2 regions of the Brevibacillus sp. WF146 genome follow, and region 1 is predicted to be linked to the other one. Evidence: riboswitches for the same ligand, from Rfam matches in the RefSeq annotation. Region 1 holds a riboswitch; the other holds the start of a gene.
The links. Region 1 has a riboswitch for glycine ahead of gcvT (glycine cleavage system aminomethyltransferase GcvT). Riboswitches for the same ligand answer to the same signal wherever they lie in the genome.

Region 1 (4,415 bases):
GTGCCGGTTCCCCGGCCGCCAACCAGGATCGGTTAGTGCTTCGCCGCTTCCGGCAGCGCGTCACGCGGCCGGCCCGCCTCCCGGATGGCGCGGATCGCCTGGCCCATGTTGTCCAGCTTGACGGCCATTTCCCGCTCGGAGCGGGAGTCCATGATGATGCGGATGAGGTTTTCCTCCAGCGACTGATTCAGGTTGAGCCGCTCCACGATATCGTCCAGCTCGCCGATCACCATTTCGAACAGGTCGATCTTTTCGTAGAGCAGGTTGAGGATGTGCTGTTCGATCGTGCCCACGGTGGACAGGTTGTAGATGTGGACGTCCCGCTGCTGCCCCAGCCGGTGGACGCGGCCGATCCGCTGTTCCACGCGCATCGGGTTCCAGGGCAGGTCGTAGTTGATCACCTGGTTGCAGAACTGCAGATTGATCCCTTCGCCGCCCGCCTCGGTGGCGATCAGCACCTGCGCCCGGTTTTGGAACAGGTCGGTCATCCAGTCTTTTTTGCTCCGCTTGAATCCGCCGCGAAACGGCACGGAGGTGATCCCGTGTTCATGCAGGTACTTTTGCAGGTAGTTTTGCGTCGCGCGGTACTCGGTGAAGATGATCACCTTGTCATTGATCTCCCGGATCAGTTCCACGGTTTTCGCCGCCTTGGAGTGGGTCTCGATCCGCTTGATCAGCTCCACCAGCTCCAAAATCTCGTCTCTCGCCGGGGAGTCCTCGGGGGTGCGCTGGTGCATGCTGTACAGCGTCATGAACGCGGCTTCCCGGCTGGAGCAGACCTCCCGCTGCAGGGTGATCAAGGCGAGCGAGTTGAAGCCGCCCGTCCCGGAGTGGTACTGCTCTTTGACAAAGCGGGTGACCCCGTCGTACAGGGCCTTTTCCTCCGGTGACAGCTCGATGGGGATGGACCGCACCTGGCGGTTGGTAAACTGGATGCCGCCGTCGCTCCGCTTGTTGCGGATCATCACCTTGTCCAGCTCGTGCTTGAGCTGCTCGTTGTTTTTCGCCTGCCGCCTGCCTTCCACGTAGTTGGTGGCAAAGGTGCTGGTGTGGCCGAGATGGCCCGGTTTCAGCAGGTTGATCAGGTTGTACAGCTCGTCCATCTCGTTCTGGATCGGCGTGGCGGTCAGGAGCAGGCAGTATTTTTTGCGGATTTCCTTGACGAACTGGTAGTTGCGCGTCCGCTTGTTCTTCAGTTTGTGCGCTTCATCGATGATCAGCATGTCGTAGTCGATGCCCAGCACGTGGCGTCGGTGCGGGTCGCGCTTGGCCGTGTCGATGGAGGCCACCACCACGTCGTACTGGCGCCACATGTACTCTTTTTTCTGGGCGATGGCGGGGATGCCGAACTTCTGGTTCAACTCCTTGGTCCACTGAATCACCAGGGAGGCGGGAACCAGCACCAGAATCTTCTTCGCCAGGCCGCGGACCATGTATTCCTTCATGATCAGCCCGGCCTCGATCGTTTTGCCCAGCCCCACTTCGTCGGCCAGGATGGCCCGGCCGCGCAGCTCGTTCAGCACGCGTTCCGCCGTTTTGAGCTGGTGCGGATAGGGCTTGAGCGAAGGCAGATACTTGAGGCATTGGAGCTGGTCAAACTCGCGCACGGCCAAGGCTTCTTCCGCTTCCAGGGCAAGCTGGAACAGCTCCCATTTGTCCCAGGGGCCGTCCTGCCGCATGCGCTCCGTTAGCAAATCCATCCATTTCGTGTCGAACGAAACAGGAATATTCGTCATTTTTGCACCTCTTTACTAAAGGATGCCAATTATTATGAAGATGATGAGCTGATTGTTAACAATATTTGTCTTGGAGAAAAAATTGTTAACGAAATCATGAGTTGAATGTCAATTTGCATATTTTCAAAAAGCACGCTCGTGGTAGGATAAACATGTAGGTTCCTTGTTAGTATGGAATCAATTGAAAAAGTTATGTATGGCCCAACATCCAACGCGAATGATAGTAGAAGGGAGAGACTGTCTTTCGGACAGCGCCGAAGGAGCAAGCCGGCAGCGGTGAATCTCTCAGGCAAAAGTACCTCTACTTGACGCATCTCTGGAGAGAGCTCGGCAGGAGCCACCAACGGGGAAACTTGCCAGCGGCGCCGGATGGCCCGCCTGCGCAAGGCAACTCTCAGGTACCAAGGACAGAGGGGGAGACATGGGGGGCGCCGTCTTTTTTGGCGTTTTCCGTTCTCCCACCCTGTCCTTTTTTGCGTGTGTGAACGCGTCCCTCTTCACTTTGGTCACGTTCCGGGCGCGAGGCGAAGCACTCCGGCGCAATGCCGGGCTGCGTCGGCCCACACTTCCGCCACAAAGGACCCGGCTTGATCGTCGGAGGACTTTGCCGGCTGTGTTCATCTTTCAACAAACAGTTCAATCGGTTCAGGAGGTGCCGCATGTCCACTTTGAAACGCACGCCGCTTTTCCCGATTTACGAGAAGTACGGGGCGAAAACCATCGACTTCGGCGGATGGGAGCTGCCGGTCCAGTTTTCCAGCATCACCCAGGAGCACGAAGCGGTGCGGACGAAGGCAGGATTGTTCGACGTATCCCACATGGGGGAAGTGGAGGTAAAAGGCGAGCGGGCGCTGGAATACCTGCAGCGCATGACCACCAACGACGTCTCCAAACTGGTGCCCGGCCAGGCGCAGTACAGCGTGATGTGCTATCCGGACGGAGGAACGGTGGATGATCTGCTCGTGTACAAGTTTGCCGACGACCACTACCTGCTGGTGATCAACGCAGCCAACATCGACAAGGACTATGACTGGCTTTCCCAGCATCTGATCGACGGCGTCTCGATCGAAAACATCTCCCCGCAGACGGCCCAGCTCGCCCTGCAGGGACCGCTGGCGGAGTCCATCCTGCAGCGGCTGACGCCCACCGACCTGTCGCAGATCGGCTTCTTTCGCTTTGAACGGGACGTGCTGATCGACGGTGTGCCCGCGCTCGTCTCCCGCACCGGGTACACGGGCGAAGACGGCTTCGAGATTTACCTGGACGCCGGACACGCCATCCATGTGTGGGAGAAGCTCCTGGAGACAGGCAAAGAGGACGGTCTGGTGCCGTGCGGCCTGGGGGCGCGCGACACGCTCCGCTTCGAGGCCAGGCTGCCGCTCTACGGTCAGGAACTGCGCCAGGACATCACGCCGATTGAGGCCGGCGTCGGATTTGCCGTCAAGGTGGACAAGGACGTGCCGTTTATCGGCCAGGAAGTATTGAAGGCGCAAAAGGAACACGGAGCGCCCCGCAAACTGGTCGGGATCGAAATGATCGACCGCGGCATCCCCCGCACGCATTATCCGGTGTTCGTCGACGACCAACAGGTGGGGGAAGTGACGACCGGGACCCAGTCCCCGACACTGAAAAAGAACGTGGGGCTGGCCTTGGTCAAAGCGGAATTCGCCGCCATTGGCACGAAGCTGGACGTGGAGATCCGCGGCAAGCGCCTCAAGGCGGAAGTCGTGGCCACTCCGTTCTACAAACGGCCGAAAAACTGACGACTCAGAATCGCAAGGGTGGAAAAGGAGGACCTCGCACGTGAAATACCGTTACCTGCCGCAGACCGATCAGGACAAGCGCGAAATGATGGAAGCGCTGGGCATTTCCAGCGTGGATGAACTGTTTGCCGACATCCCGGAAGAGGTGCGCTTCAAAGGGAGCCTGAACATCCCGGAAGCCCTCTCCGAGCCGGAACTGGTCCGCTACTTTCAGGGGCTGTCCAGCAAGAACGCCAACTTCAGCACCCACGTCAACTTCCTGGGCGCCGGCGTGTACCAGCATTACATCCCCAGCGTCGTCAACCACATGCTTTTGCGCGGCGAGTTTTTCACCGCCTACACGCCGTACCAGCCGGAGATCAGCCAGGGGGAGCTGCAGGCCATTTTTGAATTCCAGACGATGGTGTGCGAGCTGACCGGGATGGAGGTGGCCAACTCCTCCATGTACGACGGTGCCACCTCGCTCGCCGAAGCGGCGATGATGGCGGCCGGCCACACCGGCAAAAAAAAGGTGGTCGTCTCCCGGGCCGTGCATCCGGAGGCGCGCAGCGTGCTGAAAACGTACGCCTACGGACAAGGCGTCGAACTGATCGAAGCGGGCTTCACCGGCGACGGCGTGACCGATCTCGCGAAACTGGAGGCGCTGGTTGACGAACAGACCGCTGCGGTCATCGTCCAGTACCCCAACTTCTTCGGCGGCGTGGAAGACCTGGCGGCCATCGAGCCGATCGCGCACGGCAAGGGAGCGCTTCTGGTCGTCTCCGCCAACCCGCTCGCCCTCGGCGTGCTGGAAGCGCCGGGCAAGCTGGGAGCCGACATCGTCACCGGTGACATGCAGCCGTTCGGCATCCCGGCTTCGTTCGGCGGACCGCACTGCGGCTATTTCGCCACCACGGCCAAGCTGATGCGAAAAATG
Region 2 (4,415 bases), 630 kb from region 1:
TTGGCGCTCTCCCGACGAGGAGCTCGCACTGCGCGTCAAGCAGTTGATCGCCGACTGTTTTCCCGAGCCGCTGACGCTGGGGGAAATCGCCTCGCGCCTGCACGTCAGCCCGTATTACCTGCAGCGGTGCTTCACCCGTCTCATGAACTGCTCCCCGGCGCAGTATCTCGTCCACACGCGTATCGAGGCGGCCAAAAGGCTGTTGGCGGAGACGCGGCTGAGCATCGCCGAGGTGGCCATGCAGGTGGGATTTCGGACCGGGGCTTACTTTGCCCACGTGTTTCACAAACAGACAAAGCAAACCCCGACGCAATATCGCACGTGTGCGGAAAGGAATGAACAGGAATGGCCGTAGGGTACTTCGCTTCCCCCATCGGACTGCTGGAGGTGAGGGGGGATCGCGACGAGGTGACCTCCATCCGCTTCGTCGCGCGCGCCGAGGAGGCGGCAGATACGGCAGCCGACGCCGTTCACATTTGTCTATGCCAGTTGGAGGAGTATTTCCAGGGAAAGCGAACGGCGTTTCAGGTGCCGCTGAAACGAACCGGCACGCCGTTCCAGCGGCAGGTGTGGAGCCGGGTCGAGACGGTTCCGTTTGGAAGGACGGCTGTCTACCGGGACATTGCCGCCAGCCTGGGCCGGGCCGGAGCGGTCAGGGCGGTGGGCAGCGCCAATGGGCAAAATCGCTTTGCCATCGTCATCCCCTGCCACCGCATCATCGGCAGCGACGGCAGCCTCCGCGGCTACGCCTGGGAGCTGTGGCGCAAGGAATGGCTGCTCGACCACGAGCGGCGGGTAACCGGCTCGTTTCTTTCGTGAACGAGGTCCATGACGCAACAGGCGGAGCGAGTCAGCCAGCCAGCTTTCGTTCTGCGGTGCCGGACGCTTCCTGTTCCAAAAAGCGCCGGGTTTCCGCCACGACGACGCCGGAGAGGCCGATCAGGCCGATCAGGTTGGGGACGGCCATCAACCCGTTCATGATGTCGGACAGCGTCCAGACGAGGTCCAGCTTCAGCGTCGCGCCGACACCCACCATCGCCACAAAGACGAGGCGGTAGTAACGGCCGGAATTCTTGCCCCCCAGGTATTCGAAGCACTTTTCGCCGTAGTAGGCCCAGCCGAGAATGGTGGAGTAGGCGAACAGGATCACGGCGACGGCCAGCACGTAGCTGCCGGCCGGACCAAATACGGTCTGGAACGCGTAGGTCGTCGCCTCCACTCCCGATTTGCCCGTTTCCCACGCGCCGGTCGTCACCAGGGCCAGACCGGTAATCGTACAGACGACGATGGTGTCGAGAAAGGTGCCGGTCATCGAGACCAGCGCCTGCTTGGCCGGCATGTCGGTCTTGGCGGCAGCGGCCGCGATCGGGGCGCTGCCCAGCCCCGCCTCATTGGAGAAGACGCCGCGGGCCACCCCTTTTTGAATCGCCATCGCCACCGTGGCTCCCAAAAAGCCGCCCGTGGCCGCCGTTCCGTTGAAGGCCCCGTCGAGAACGATGGATACGGCCTGCGGCACCCGGTCCAGGTGGAACAGGACGACGCAAAGGCCGGCGGCGATGTAAAACAGGGCCATGAACGGCACGAGCACACTGGTCACCTGGCCGATCTTTTGCACGCCGCCCAGCACCACGAACGCGGTGAACAGCGCCAGCGCCGCGCCGGTCAAGAGCGGGGGAACGGCGAAGTTCAACTGCAGCGCTTCCGCCACCGAGTGGGCCTGCACCATGTTTCCGATCCCGAACGAAGCCAGCGTGCCAAACAAGGCAAAGAGCACGGCCAGCCATTTTCGCTTCAACCCTCGTTCGAGGTAGTACATCGGGCCGCCGGAATACCGGCCGTCCGCTTCGCGAATCCGGTAGGTGACCGCCAAGATGGCTTCGGCATACTTGGTGGCCATGCCGAACAGGGCGGTGACCCACATCCAGAAGAGGGCGCCGGGGCCCCCTGTGGCGATGGCGGTGGCGACGCCGGCGATGTTGCCCATCCCGATGGTGGCGGCCAGCGCCGTCATCAGCGCCTGAAAGTGGTTGATGTCCCCGGCGGAGCCGCTCTCCTGCCGGCCAAAGGCCAGCCTCAAGGCATACCACAGCTTGCGGAACTGCAGCCCCTTCAGCCTCACCGTCAGCATCACGCCCGTACCCACCAATAGCACCAGTGTGGGCAGTCCCCATACGTAGCCGTTGATCACATCCAGCCACTGCATCAGCTTGTCCATGTTGGTTCCTCCTTGTTTGTGCATACAAAAGAAAAAAACATTTCATCGCGGATGAAATGTTTCTGGAGCGGGCATGGACGCAAAACGGCCCGTTCATGGGGGGCCTTTGGATCCACACGGCCAAACCGCCATTCCGGTCGTCTTGTGAGTGTCGTCCGCTCTGTCCTTTTACCTGAGAGATTCATTCGCGTACGCCGCGCGAATTTGCTCCTTCGGTGCCCGTGCCCCTCGCCGATGCTTAAAAGGGGGGTCTCTCCAGAGGTTCGTCCCCATTCAGTTTCACTTGTTGCCAAGACCTGAGAGTTTCGGGATGAGCTCCCTTGCCCCGTCGGTAGATCGTTTCCAATCTTTTCCTGAATGGTTCATCCGATCACATATGCTGTTTGACAGAAAAAATATATAGCTGAATTGAACTTCTGTCAATCCGGTGAAAATGTTTCGTCCGTGTCCCCCATTCCCAGGTCTAAGTGACGGCTCCCCGCAATACGTTATAACCATGAACAACACGCTGCCCGAGAAGCGCCAAAAAAGAGACAACCCGTGCGGGACTCCGATGTCGACCGCGCCTGGCAGCGAGGGGGGATTTGTGCATGCTGCATATCGTCGCCTGTATCAAGCAGGTGCCGGACACGAAGATCATCAAGATGAACCCGAAGACCAACACGATGGACCGCTCCAGCGCTCCGGCGATTCTCAACCCGTATGACGCCCACGCCGTGGAAGAGGCGGTCCGGCTGAAGCAGCGCTACGGCGGCACCGTTTCCGTGCTGACGATGGGACCGCCGCCGGCCGTCAAGGCGATCCGCAAGTGCATCGAGATCGGGGCGGACGAGGGCTACATGATTACCGACCGGGCGTTCGCCGGGGCGGACACGCTGGCCACCAGCTATGCGCTGACCAAGGCGCTGGAGAAAATCGCCAGGGAGAAGCCGATCGATCTGATCATCTGCGGCAAGATGACGATCGACGGCGACACCGGGCAGGTGGGGCCGGGCATCGCCAGACGGCTCGACATGCCGCCGCTGACCAGCGTGAAAAAGGTGGTGGAGATCAACAAGGAGCAGGGATACGCTATCGTTCACCGCAAGCTGGAGGACGGGTACGAAGTGATCCAGTCCACGCTGCCCTGTCTGTTTTCCGTGGAAAAGGAGATCAACGAGGTGCCGTACTCTCCGCTGCCCAACATGCTGCGCGCCGCCCGCTACCAGCCCGTCATCTGGTCCGTCAACGACCTGGAGGACGTGGATCGGAGCCTGCTGGGGCTGAAAGGCTCGCCCACGATCGTCGCCAAGGTGTGGCCGCCGGAGAAGCCCAAGGGAGGCGAAAAGCTGCAGGGGAGCGCGCGCGAGCAGGTGAACCGGCTGATGGAAATCCTGGCGGAGAAGAAGGAACTGTTTCGGGTGAAGGAGGGACGGGCATGAACCTGGCGGAATACCGCGGCGTCTGGGTGTTTTTGGAACAGCAGGACGGCCGGATCGCACCGGTGTCGCTGGAGCTTTTGGGCGCGGGGCGGAAGCTGGCCGACAAGCGGGGCGTGCCCCTTTCCGGCGTGCTGATCGGCGACCAGGTGCGCGAACTGGCGGCGGACGCTTTCCAGTACGGGGCGGACGTCGTCTATCTCTACGACGACCCGATCTTTCGCAACTACCGGACCGAGTCCTACATGCGTGCCGTGATCGCATGCGTGCAGAAGCACAAGCCGGAAATCCTGCTCTACGGGGCCACATCGACCGGCAAGGATTTGGCCAGCGCCGTGGCAACCGATCTGGAGACGGGGCTGACCGCCGATACCACCCTGCTAGACGTGGATCAGGAGACGGGTCTGCTGGAAGCCAGCCGTCCGGCGTTCGGCGGCAACATCATGGCGACCATCCTGTGCAAAAAGCACCGGCCGCAGATGGCCACCGTCCGGCCCAAGGTGATGAAGGCCCTGCCGCCCGATCCCAACCGCGCAGGCCAGATCGTGGAGGAGCGGATTCCCCTGCGGGAGGAAGACATCCGCACCAAAGTGCTGAAAATCGTCCGCGAGACCAGCAGGAGAGTGCGGCTGGACGAGGCGGACATCATCGTCGCCGGGGGCAAGGGGATGGGCAGCAAGGAGGGCTTCCAACTGATCCACCGCTTCGCCGAGGCGATCGGCGCGACGGTCGGGGCCAGCCGGGACGCCGTCGAGGCGGGATGGATCGACCACCAGCATCAG

Region 2: another riboswitch for glycine. It lies ahead of A6764_RS17015 (alanine/glycine:cation symporter family protein); the one in region 1 lies ahead of gcvT (glycine cleavage system aminomethyltransferase GcvT).

Annotation. Positions count from the first base shown of each region.
Region 1 is NZ_CP109943.1:2,792,503-2,796,917, reverse strand. Features, by position in the region: gene A6764_RS13880 (DEAD/DEAH box helicase) at 33-1,736, opposite strand; glycine riboswitch at 1,954-2,047, shown strand; gene gcvT (glycine cleavage system aminomethyltransferase GcvT) at 2,396-3,499, shown strand; gene gcvPA (aminomethyl-transferring glycine dehydrogenase subunit GcvPA) at 3,540-4,415, shown strand, end outside.
Region 2 is NZ_CP109943.1:3,426,167-3,430,581, reverse strand. Features, by position in the region: gene A6764_RS17025 (bifunctional transcriptional activator/DNA repair enzyme AdaA) at 1-355, shown strand, start outside; gene A6764_RS17020 (methylated-DNA--[protein]-cysteine S-methyltransferase) at 346-819, shown strand; gene A6764_RS17015 (alanine/glycine:cation symporter family protein) at 851-2,215, opposite strand; glycine riboswitch at 2,366-2,484, opposite strand; gene A6764_RS17010 (electron transfer flavoprotein subunit beta/FixA family protein) at 2,806-3,636, shown strand; gene A6764_RS17005 (electron transfer flavoprotein subunit alpha/FixB family protein) at 3,633-4,415, shown strand, end outside.